3 linked regions of the Pigmentiphaga aceris genome follow. The protein of the gene in region 1 binds, or shares a complex with, the protein of each later gene. Links are inferred from orthologs where the notes say so. Each region holds a gene or a part of one and is shown in the gene's direction. Other genes may lie near its edges.

The links.
Region 2: the proteins of secY (region 1) and secA are in contact, whole or in part, in a crystal structure (PDB 3DIN), measured with the Thermotoga maritima proteins. The link is inferred for Pigmentiphaga aceris from one-to-one orthologs. Residues at the interface, in WP_004081795.1 of Thermotoga maritima: Glu108, Gly109, Glu110, Glu111, Ala236, Glu237, Arg238, Arg239, Ile240, Thr241, Ile242, Gln243, Tyr244, Ala245, Arg246, Arg247, Val248, Thr249, Gly250, Arg251, Arg252, Val253, Tyr254, Gly256, Ala257, Ser258, Thr259, Tyr260, Leu261, Pro262; in WP_004082002.1 of Thermotoga maritima: Glu261, Ala262, Arg263, Lys300, Ala301, Arg302, Thr303, Ile304, Ile305, Leu323, Tyr324, Asp325, Pro326, Val329, Ser330, Tyr333, Ile336, Lys340, Phe345, Val349, Glu363, Phe364, Tyr374, Ser375, Gly376, Gly377, Glu393, Ile395, Thr482, Ser483.
Region 3: secY (region 1) and secG share a complex: the UniProt entries of both Escherichia coli proteins name them as parts of the sec protein translocase complex. The link is inferred for Pigmentiphaga aceris from one-to-one orthologs.

What each region holds. Positions count from the first base shown.
Region 1 is NZ_CP043046.1:5,838,157-5,841,166, reverse strand. The notes cover bases 70-3,010. They hold secY (preprotein translocase subunit SecY), read left to right. Parts: upstream 70-847; coding sequence 848-2,173; downstream 2,174-3,010. Other genes in these bases: rpsK (30S ribosomal protein S11), read left to right, coding at 2,862-3,010; rpsM (30S ribosomal protein S13), read left to right, coding at 2,470-2,835; rpmJ (50S ribosomal protein L36), read left to right, coding at 2,326-2,439; rplO (50S ribosomal protein L15), read left to right, coding at 400-831; rpmD (50S ribosomal protein L30), read left to right, coding at 204-389. Also shown: more of rpsE, read left to right, coding at 1-69. UniProt on the Escherichia coli protein: The central subunit of the protein translocation channel SecYEG. Consists of two halves formed by TMs 1-5 and 6-10.
Region 2 is NZ_CP043046.1:897,208-900,569, forward strand. Bases 56-3,348 are described here. They hold secA (preprotein translocase subunit SecA), read left to right. Parts: upstream 56-415; coding sequence 416-3,148; downstream 3,149-3,348. Other genes in these bases: FXN63_RS26990 (M23 family metallopeptidase), read left to right, coding at 56-291; FXN63_RS03720 (enoyl-CoA hydratase), read right to left, coding at 3,302-3,348. Also shown: more of FXN63_RS26990, read left to right, coding at 1-55; more of FXN63_RS03720, read right to left, coding at 3,349-3,362. UniProt on the Escherichia coli protein: Required for protein export, interacts with the SecYEG preprotein conducting channel.
Region 3 is NZ_CP043046.1:1,787,096-1,790,116, forward strand. The notes cover bases 56-3,007. They hold secG (preprotein translocase subunit SecG), read left to right. Parts: upstream 56-1,297; coding sequence 1,298-1,717; downstream 1,718-3,007. Other genes in these bases: FXN63_RS07475 (NAD(P)H-quinone oxidoreductase), read left to right, coding at 56-192; tpiA (triose-phosphate isomerase), read left to right, coding at 474-1,298; FXN63_RS07495 (hypothetical protein), read left to right, coding at 2,040-2,453; FXN63_RS07500 (rhodanese-like domain-containing protein), read right to left, coding at 2,537-3,007. Also shown: more of FXN63_RS07475, read left to right, coding at 1-55; more of FXN63_RS07500, read right to left, coding at 3,008-3,021. UniProt on the Escherichia coli protein: Subunit of the protein translocation channel SecYEG. Overexpression of some hybrid proteins has been thought to jam the protein secretion apparatus resulting in cell death; while this may be true it also results in FtsH-mediated degradation of SecY.

The sequences.
Region 1 (3,010 bases):
AAGGTACTGGCGTTATCGCCGGCGGCCCGATGCGCGCGATTTTCGACGTGCTGGGTGTGCGTAACGTGGTTGCGAAGAGCCTCGGCTCGACCAACCCTTACAACCTGGTCCGCGCCACCCTCAACGGTCTGAAGAACGTGTCGACGCCGGCTGATATCGCAGCCAAGCGCGGCAAGTCCGTTGAAGAAATTCTGGGGTAAATCATGGCAGACAAGCGCATTAAAGTGACGCTCGTGCGTTCCCCGATCGGGACGCCCGAATCGCACCGCGCCACGGTCCGTGGCCTCGGACTGCGCGGCATCAACACCAGCCGCGTACTCGAAGACACGCCGGAAGTGCGCGGGATGATCCGCAAGGTGATCTATCTGCTCACCGTAGCGGAAGCCTGAGGAACACATCATGCAACTCAATACGATCAAGCCCGCCGAAGGCGCAACGCACGCTAAGCGTCGTGTTGGCCGCGGTATCGGCTCTGGCCTGGGCAAGACCTCGGGCCGTGGTCACAAAGGTCAGAAGTCCCGTTCGGGCGGCTTCCACAAGGTTGGCTTCGAAGGCGGTCAAATGCCGCTGCAACGTCGCCTGCCGAAGCGTGGTTTCAAGCCCCTGGGTGGTCATCTTTCCGCTCAAATCCGTCTCTCGGACCTTCAAGCGCTGCCCGTCGACGAAGTCGATGTGCAAGCACTGAAGCAAGCCGGCGTGATCGGCCAGCCCGTGCGCTACGTCAAGGTCATCCTGTCGGGTGAACTGTCGCGCAAGGTTGCCCTCAAGGGTATTTCGGCGACGGCTGGTGCCAAGGCGGCGATCGAAGCCGCTGGCGGCTCCGTAGCCTGAATCGGGGACTGACGCTTTGGCTACTGCGAACGCACTGGGTAAGACTGGCAACAAGTTCGGCGATCTGAAGCGCCGGCTGGTCTTCCTGCTGCTCGCCCTCGTGGTCTATCGCCTCGGCACACACATCCCGGTCCCGGGAATCGATCCGAACGAGTTGACTGCCCTGTTTCGCCAGAATCAGGGCGGTATTCTCGGTCTGTTCAATATGTTCTCGGGCGGGGCGTTGTCGCGCTTCTCCATCTTCGCGCTGGGGATCATGCCGTACATTTCGGCATCGATCATCATGCAGCTGATGACGGTAGTCGTGCCGTCGCTCGAAGCGATCAAGAAAGAGGGCGAGGCTGGTCGTCGACGGATTACGCAATACACGCGCTACGGCACGTTGTTGCTGGGTCTGGTTCAGGCAGTAGGTATCTCTGTCGCACTGGAATCGCAACCTGGTCTGGTCATCGACCCGGGTGTGATCTTCCGCGTGACGACCGTGGTGTCGCTGCTGACCGGTACGATGTTTTTGATGTGGCTTGGCGAGCAAATCACGGAGCGTGGGCTGGGTAACGGCATCTCGATCCTGATTTTCTCCGGTATCGCAGCGGGTCTCCCGAGCGCGATGGCGGGGCTCTTCGAGCTGGTCAACACGGGTGCGATGGCAGTGTTGTCGGCGCTGGTGATCATGGTGTTGGTGGTTCTCGTGACCGCTTTCGTCGTGTTCGTCGAGCGGGGTCAACGCAAGATCGTGGTGAATTACGCCAAGCGTCAGGTGGGCAACAAGGTGTATGGCGGGCAAAGCTCGCATCTGCCCTTGAAGCTCAACATGGCCGGTGTGATTCCTCCGATCTTCGCGTCGTCGATCATCTTGTTCCCGGCAACGGTGACAAGCTGGTTCTCGACAGGTGACAGCACGCGTTGGTTGCGAGACATCGCAGCCGCGTTGTCGCCGGGACAGCCGCTGTATATCGCGCTGTACGCCGTCGCTATCGTGTTCTTCTGCTTTTTCTACACAGCGCTTGTCTTCAACAGTCGCGAGACTGCGGACAACCTGAAGAAAAGCGGGGCATTCGTGCCGGGGATTCGTCCTGGTGAACAGACTTCGCGTTATATCGACAAGATTCTCACGCGGTTGACCTTGTCGGGAGCGATTTACATCACTCTCGTGTGTCTGCTGCCCGAGTTTCTGGTTCTGCGCTGGAACGTGCCGTTCTACTTCGGTGGCACTTCCTTGCTGATCCTGGTGGTAGTAACGATGGACTTCATGGCGCAGGTTCAGGCCTACGTGATGTCGCATCAATACGATTCGCTGCTCAAGAAAGCTAATTTCAAGGGTGGCAAACTTCCGGCTCGATGAGCGTGAAGGCATGTCCAAAGACGACGTTATTTCGGATCCTGCCGGGAGAGTCGTGTGAAGGTCGAATCGACCTCTCGCGATTTCTCCCGAGCAAGTATCGTGTTCCGCTCGAAGTGAGCCCGGCCCGCCGGGTGGAAGTTTAGGAGTCAATCATGAAAGTAATGGCATCGGTCAAGCGCATTTGCCGTAATTGCAAGGTCATCAAGCGCAAGGGTGTCGTGCGGGTGATCTGCACGGATCCGCGCCACAAGCAACGCCAGGGCTAAGCCCTCGCGTTTGGAATACAAGGACAGGTAATGGCCCGTATCGCTGGCATCAACATCCCGCCGCAACAGCACACCGCTATCGGTCTGACGGCTATCTTCGGTATCGGTCGCACCCGCGCGCTTCAGATTTGTGAAGCCGCTGGCGTCGCCGCTAACAAGAAAGTTCGTGAGCTGAATGACGCTGAGCTCGAGCGCATCCGTGAACACGTGAACGCCTTCGCTGTTGAAGGCGATCTGCGTCGCGAAATCCAGTTGTCGATCAAGCGTTTGATCGACCTGGGAACTTACCGTGGTCTGCGTCACAAGCGCGGTCTGCCGGTGCGCGGTCAACGTACCCGCACGAACGCTCGCACCCGCAAAGGCCCCCGTAAGGCCGGCGTGGCGCAGAAGAAGTAATCGGCTGACCAGGCAAGGACTCAGACATGGCTAAGGCACAGAACAACAGCGCTTCGCAGCGCGTTCGCAAGAAAGTCAAAAAGAACGTTTCGGACGGTATCGCACACGTCCACGCTTCGTTCAACAACACGATCATCACGATCACCGACCGTCAGGGCAATGCTCTGTCGTGGGC
Region 2 (3,362 bases), 4.9 Mb from region 1 along the record:
ATCGATGCGCGAATGCACTCGGAATACGGGCAGATGGTGGAGATCGATCATGGCAACGACCTGGTCACGCGTTATGCGCACGCATCGGTGTTGCTGGTGAAACGCGGTGACCTGGTGCGGCGCGGGCAGCAGATCGCGCTGGTGGGCAGCACCGGGCGGTCCACCGGGCCGCATCTGCATTTCGAGGTCAGGACGGTTGGTGTGGCGGTCGATCCCGTGCGTTTTCTGGGGGATCAGGCGCGTCCGGCCACCTTGGCGAGCATGAGTGCCGGGGCAGGCGGCAGGCCCTGATTCAGCGCGGTTTCAGCGACAGGATGAGGGCCGGAGCGGGGTCCGAATCACCTTGGTACAGGGCTTGAATATCAAGGGATTGACCCGATGCTAAACTGGTTAATCAGCCCTTTAACAGAACGCGATGGTTTCCTCTCTGCTCAAGAAGATTTTCGGTAGCCGAAATGACCGGCTCCTGAAGCAATATCGCAAGACGATCGAGCGCATCAATGAGCTCGAACCTCAAACGGCCGCGCTCACGGACGAGCAGCTTGCTGCGAAAACCGTCGAATTCCGCCAGCGTTTCCAACAGGGTGCCACCCTGGACGATCTGCTGCCAGAAGCCTTTGCGGTTGTTCGCGAAGGTGGCAAGCGCGCCCTCGGCATGCGTCACTTCGACGTGCAGTTGCTGGGCGGCATCGTGTTGCACAGCGGCCGTATCGCGGAAATGCGTACCGGCGAAGGCAAGACCCTGGTCGCCACGCTGCCCGCCTACCTGAACGCGATCGCCAGCAAGGGCGTTCACGTGGTCACGGTCAACGACTACCTCGCGTCGCGCGATGCCGAATGGATGGGGCGTCTGTATCGCTTCCTGGGCATGAGCGTTGGCGTGATCGTGTCGCAGCAGCCCAACGAACAGAAGAAAGAAGCCTACGCTGCCGACATCACCTACGGCACCAACAACGAATACGGCTTCGACTATCTGCGCGACAACATGGAGTATCAGCTCGGCGATCGGCGTCAGCGCCCGCTGTTCTTTGCCATCGTTGACGAGGTGGACTCGATCCTGATCGACGAGGCGCGTACCCCGCTGATCATCTCCGGCCAGGCCGAGGATCACACCGAGCTGTACATCCGCATGAACGCCGTGCCGCCGCTGCTGACCCGCATGGCCACGGAACCCAAGCCGACCGAACCCGAGCCGCCTGGCGACTTCTGGGTCGACGAGAAAGGCAATCAGCTGTTCCTGTCGGAAGCCGGCCACGAAAACGCGGAAGCGATTCTGGGTCGTCTGGGCATGTTGCCGGAAGGTGAGTCGCTGTACGACCCGCGTCACATCTCGCTGATGCACCACCTGATGGTGGCGCTGCGCGGCCACAACCTGTTCTTCCGCGACCAGCACTATGTCGTGCAGGACGGCGAAGTCGTCATCGTCGACGAGTTCACCGGTCGCCTGATGACCGGTCGCCGCTGGTCCGACGGCCTGCACCAGGCGGTGGAAGCCAAGGAAGGCGTGAAGATTCAGAACGAGAACCAGACGCTTGCGTCGATCACGTTCCAGAACTACTTCCGCATGTACGAAAAGCTGGCTGGCATGACCGGTACGGCCGACACCGAAGCCTTTGAATTCCAGGAAATCTACGGTCTGGAAACCATCATCATGCCGACCAATCGGCCGATGGCGCGTAACGACCAGAATGACCAGGTGTTCAAGACCGACCACGAAAAGCATGGTGCGATCATCGCGGATATCCGCGAGTGCCATGGACGTGGACAGCCGGTGTTGGTGGGTACCACCAGCATTGAAAATTCGGAACTGCTGTCCGATCTGCTGACCAAGGCCAAGATCAAGCACGAAGTGCTCAACGCCAAGCAGCACGCCCGTGAGGCCGAGATCGTGGCCGAAGCCGGCAAGGCGGGTCACATCACGATCGCCACCAACATGGCCGGTCGCGGTACCGACATCGTGCTGGGCGGCAGCCTGGAAAAGCAGATCGACCTGATCCGCCACGACGAATCGCTGACGGAAGCCGACAAGAACGCGCGCATCGACACCATCCGTCAGGAATGGAAGCCGGCGAACGAGGCGGTCAAGGCGGCGGGTGGTCTGCGCATCATCGGCACCGAGCGTCACGAATCGCGTCGTATCGACAATCAGCTGCGTGGCCGTGCCGGTCGCCAGGGTGACCCGGGTTCGTCGCGCTTCTACCTGTCGCTGGAAGATCCGCTGATGCGCATCTTCGCGGGTGACCGCGTGCGCGGCATCATGGAACGCCTGAAGCTGCCCGAAGGCGAGCCGATCGAGGCAGGCATGGTGTCGCGTTCGATCGAGACCGCCCAGCGCAAGGTCGAAAGCCGCAACTTCGACATCCGCAAGCAATTGCTGGAATACGACGACGTCGCCAACGACCAGCGCAAGGTGATCTACGCTCAGCGTAACGACGTGCTGGAAGCGTCGAGCATTGCCGACACCGTCAGCAACCTGCGCGAAGCTGCCTTCACCGCACTGGTGCGTGAATACGTGCCGGCCGATTCGGTCGAAGAGCAGTGGGACATTGCCCGCCTGGAAAACGTGCTGGCATCGGAATGGCAACTGGAAGTGCCGCTGGTGAAAATGCTGGAAACCGAAACCACGCTCAGCGACGAAGATGTCGTGGAACGTGTGGTGGCGGCCGCCAATGCAGCCTACAACGCCAAGGTCGAGCAAGTCGGTGCCGAGATGTGGGGCCAGTTCGAACGTTCGATCGTGTTGCAGTCGATCGATACGCACTGGCGCGAGCATCTGTCCTCGCTTGATCACCTGCGCCAAGGTATTCATCTGCGTGGTTACGCGCAGAAGAATCCGAAGCAGGAATACAAGCGCGAGGCATTTGAGCTGTTCTCGGGCATGCTCGATCGCATCCGCGACGATGTGGTCAAGGTCTTGATGACGGTGCGCGTGCAGTCGGCCGAGCAGATGGAGCAAGCCGAAGCGCAGGCTGCCCAGCCGGCGCAGGTGCAGTACCACCACGCCAATTACGACGAGGCGCTGGCTGCGGCTCCGGCCCCGGCAGATGCCGAGACGGTGCGCAATCTGCTGCCGAAGGTCGGCCGCAACGATCCGTGCCCGTGCGGTAGCGGCAAGAAGTACAAGGTGTGCCACGGCAAGCTGACCTGATTTTTCGGTCTGCTTGATGTGACAAAGCCCCGCGATCTTTGGATCGCGGGGCTTTTTTCATGGTGTGTTCGGAATGCGTCCGGGCTTGTCGGTGCGGGTATGTGGGCTACCCGCGACTGGCCATGGAAATCAACGGCAGGCTGCAAACAACAATCACGACTTCCAGACCGGTTTGCGCTTCTCCAGGAAGGCATCCACGCCTTCGCCAGCGTCC
Region 3 (3,021 bases), 4.1 Mb from region 1 along the record:
GCACTGCGCCCGCGTAGCGACGCCTACAAAGGGCAGATCGCCACTGCACTGCGTGAGCAGGTCTGGCCGCTGTTTGCGCAAGGCAAGCTGCGCCCGCAGGTGCATGCCAGTTTCCCGCTGGGGCAGGCGGGCGACGCGCACCGGATGATGGAAAGCGGGGCGCACATCGGCAAGATCGTGCTGACCGTGTAAGGGTAGGTTTGTTCGACCGAGCACGGCATGGCCAACCCATGCCGTGCCGCAAATGCCGCTGAACGCACCTTGCTGGCAATCGCTGCAAGGTGCAATTAGCAACGTTCCGGCCCGACATTCGTGGTGGATGGGCCGGGCAAATCGGTTTCCGGCGCAAAAGCCGATACAATGCCCGTTTGTCTGCGGCGGCTTTTTCGCGCCCGCTACGTGACCATGTCGGGGAATCAGCCCGGGTTCACGTCCCACCATGCATATCAGGCACAGGCCTTTCATTCCAGCCCATGAGCGTCTCTACCGCATCGAATAGTTCGGGAAGCACCGCCAGCAAGTCCACTGCCAGCAAGTCCATTCGCAAGCTGGTTCTTGGCAACTGGAAGCTGCACGGCACCTTGTCCGCCAACGGGTCGCTTCTGTCGGCCGTTCGCGAAGGCGTGGCCAACTCGGCCATCACGGCATCTTGCGATGTCGGCGTCTGCGTGCCTTTCCCGTATCTGGCGCAAGCCGAATCGGCCCTGACCGGCTCGGACCTCGCCTGGGGCGCACAAGATGTCAGCGCCCACGCAAGCGGTGCCTATACCGGTGAAGTGTCGGCCACCATGCTGCGCGACTTCGGCAGCCGCTACGTGCTGGTCGGCCACTCCGAGCGCCGCATGTATCACGCCGAGTCGGACCAACTGGTTGCCGACAAGGCCAAGATCGCGCTCGACGCCGGTCTGATCCCGGTGGTGTGTATCGGTGAATCGTTGGCTGAACGCGAAGCCGATCAAACCCTGTCCATCGTCGAACGCCAACTGGCACCGGTATTGGCACTGGGCAGCGACGTCGTGCGTCGCTTGGTCATTGCCTACGAACCCGTGTGGGCCATCGGCACTGGCAAGACCGCCAGCCCCGAACAAGCCCAGGACGTGCATGCGGCCATCCGCAAGCTGCTGGGCGAAGACGGTGCGTCCGTGCGCTTGCTGTACGGCGGCAGCGTCAAGGGGGCCAATGCGGCCAGCCTGTTTGCCATGGCCGACATCGATGGCGGCCTGATTGGTGGTGCGGCGCTCAACGCCGAAGAATTCTTGCGTATCGCGGAAGCGGGCGCTTCAACCCGGAGTTTCTGATGTCCATGTTGTTTACGGTCCTGCTCGTCGTGCAGGTGATTTCTGCGTTGTCCATCATCGTGCTGGTCCTGCTTCAACAGGGCAAGGGTGCCGACATGGGCTCCGCATTCGGCGGTGGTTCGGCCGGTAGCCTGTTCGGTGCCACCGGTGCTGCCAACTTCCTGTCGCGCAGCACCAAGTGGGCCGCCGTGGTCTTCTTCGTCACCACCGCATCGCTGGCCTACGTCGGTACGCGTCCGCTTGGCGCAACCGCACCTGGTGGCGGCGGCGTGATGGAAAACGTGCCGGCTGATCGTTCCGTTCCGTCGGTGCCGGGCCAGCCCGCCGCATCGGGTTCGACGTCCAGCGTGCCGTCCGTGCCGGCGACCCCGGCTCCGGCTCAAAATTCTGGTGCCGTGCCTGCAACGCCCGCGAAATAACTGATATACTTTCTGTCTTGGTTGCACCGCCGTCGTGGTGAAATTGGTAGACACGCTATCTTGAGGGGGTAGTGGCGAAAGCTGTGCGAGTTCGAGTCTCGCCGACGGCACCAAGATTGGTACTGAAATAGGTACCCAGAATATCGGTAGTAAACAAAAGCCCGCGAACGAAAGTTCAGCGGGCTTTTGTTATTCGCGGGTATCGCGTCGCAAAGTATTGGACAGGATTGGATTGGCCTCGTCACCTCATCAGCCACTTCAAAGTTAAACTTGCCTACCCGCTCGTCTATATGTTCGAGCGACAACGGAGCGTTCAATCTACATGTCGTGCCCGAAGTGCAATAGCGACGACTGGAAATCGGCAAGCCTTGTGTATAGCGAAGGATTGACGCATGTCTCTGTTCGCGCCACGGGCATTGCTTCTGGCGAACCGGGAGGCGGGATTGGTACCTTCGTGGCATCGGGGCTCAATCAGACCCACGCGTCTCGTTTGGCTGCACCGCCTCAGCGAAGCAGCCTGAGCTTTTTCTTCGGAATTCTCACCGCGCTGTCGCTATTCCTGTGTTTTGCCATGTCCTGGCTATGGCTGATCGCGGTGTTGTTTTGCGCCTTGGGCATGTTCGTGTATTTCGAGACCGAAAGCGGGCATGATGAGGCGCACGAGTCGGCGATGGCCGCTTGGAGAGAGTTGCGGCGGTGTGAGCGGTGTGGGACTTTCTATAAACCGACAGAGTAGCTTTTTCGGGCAGATTGGTGCTTGCGCAGCACCTGCGGTCCTGCCCAACTCAACAACGAATCCAGCCTCAGCCTCTCGACGGTTTACGAAACCGGCAGCGTCTCCGCATCGTCCGGCACTTCCACCGCATACCCCGCCGCCGCCCATGCCTGCATGCCGCCCGTCAACGGCCGCACCCGTCGATAACCGCGCCGCATCAACTGGCGCGCCAGGCGTGCCGCGGTGACTTCATTCGGGCAATCGCAATACAGAATCACGTCGGTATCCGCGCCGATATCCAGGTCAAGCCGTGAGATATCCAGATCAGGCACAGGCAAAGACCCAGGAATACGGCCGGCAGCCTGCGAGTCGGTCGGACGCACATCCAGAATTACCAGCGACGCACCTTTGTCGCGCAGGGTGCCCAGTTCGTGCACTGAAATCCGCGACATGCGCAGCGTGCGGATCAGTGCGTGGCGTTGCCACCACTTGAATGCGACGAACAAGGCCAATGCCGCCAACAACAGCAGTGCGCCCCACGTGCCCAGCGCCTGAATGGTGGCCAGCACGTCGTCAATGGCGGTGGAAA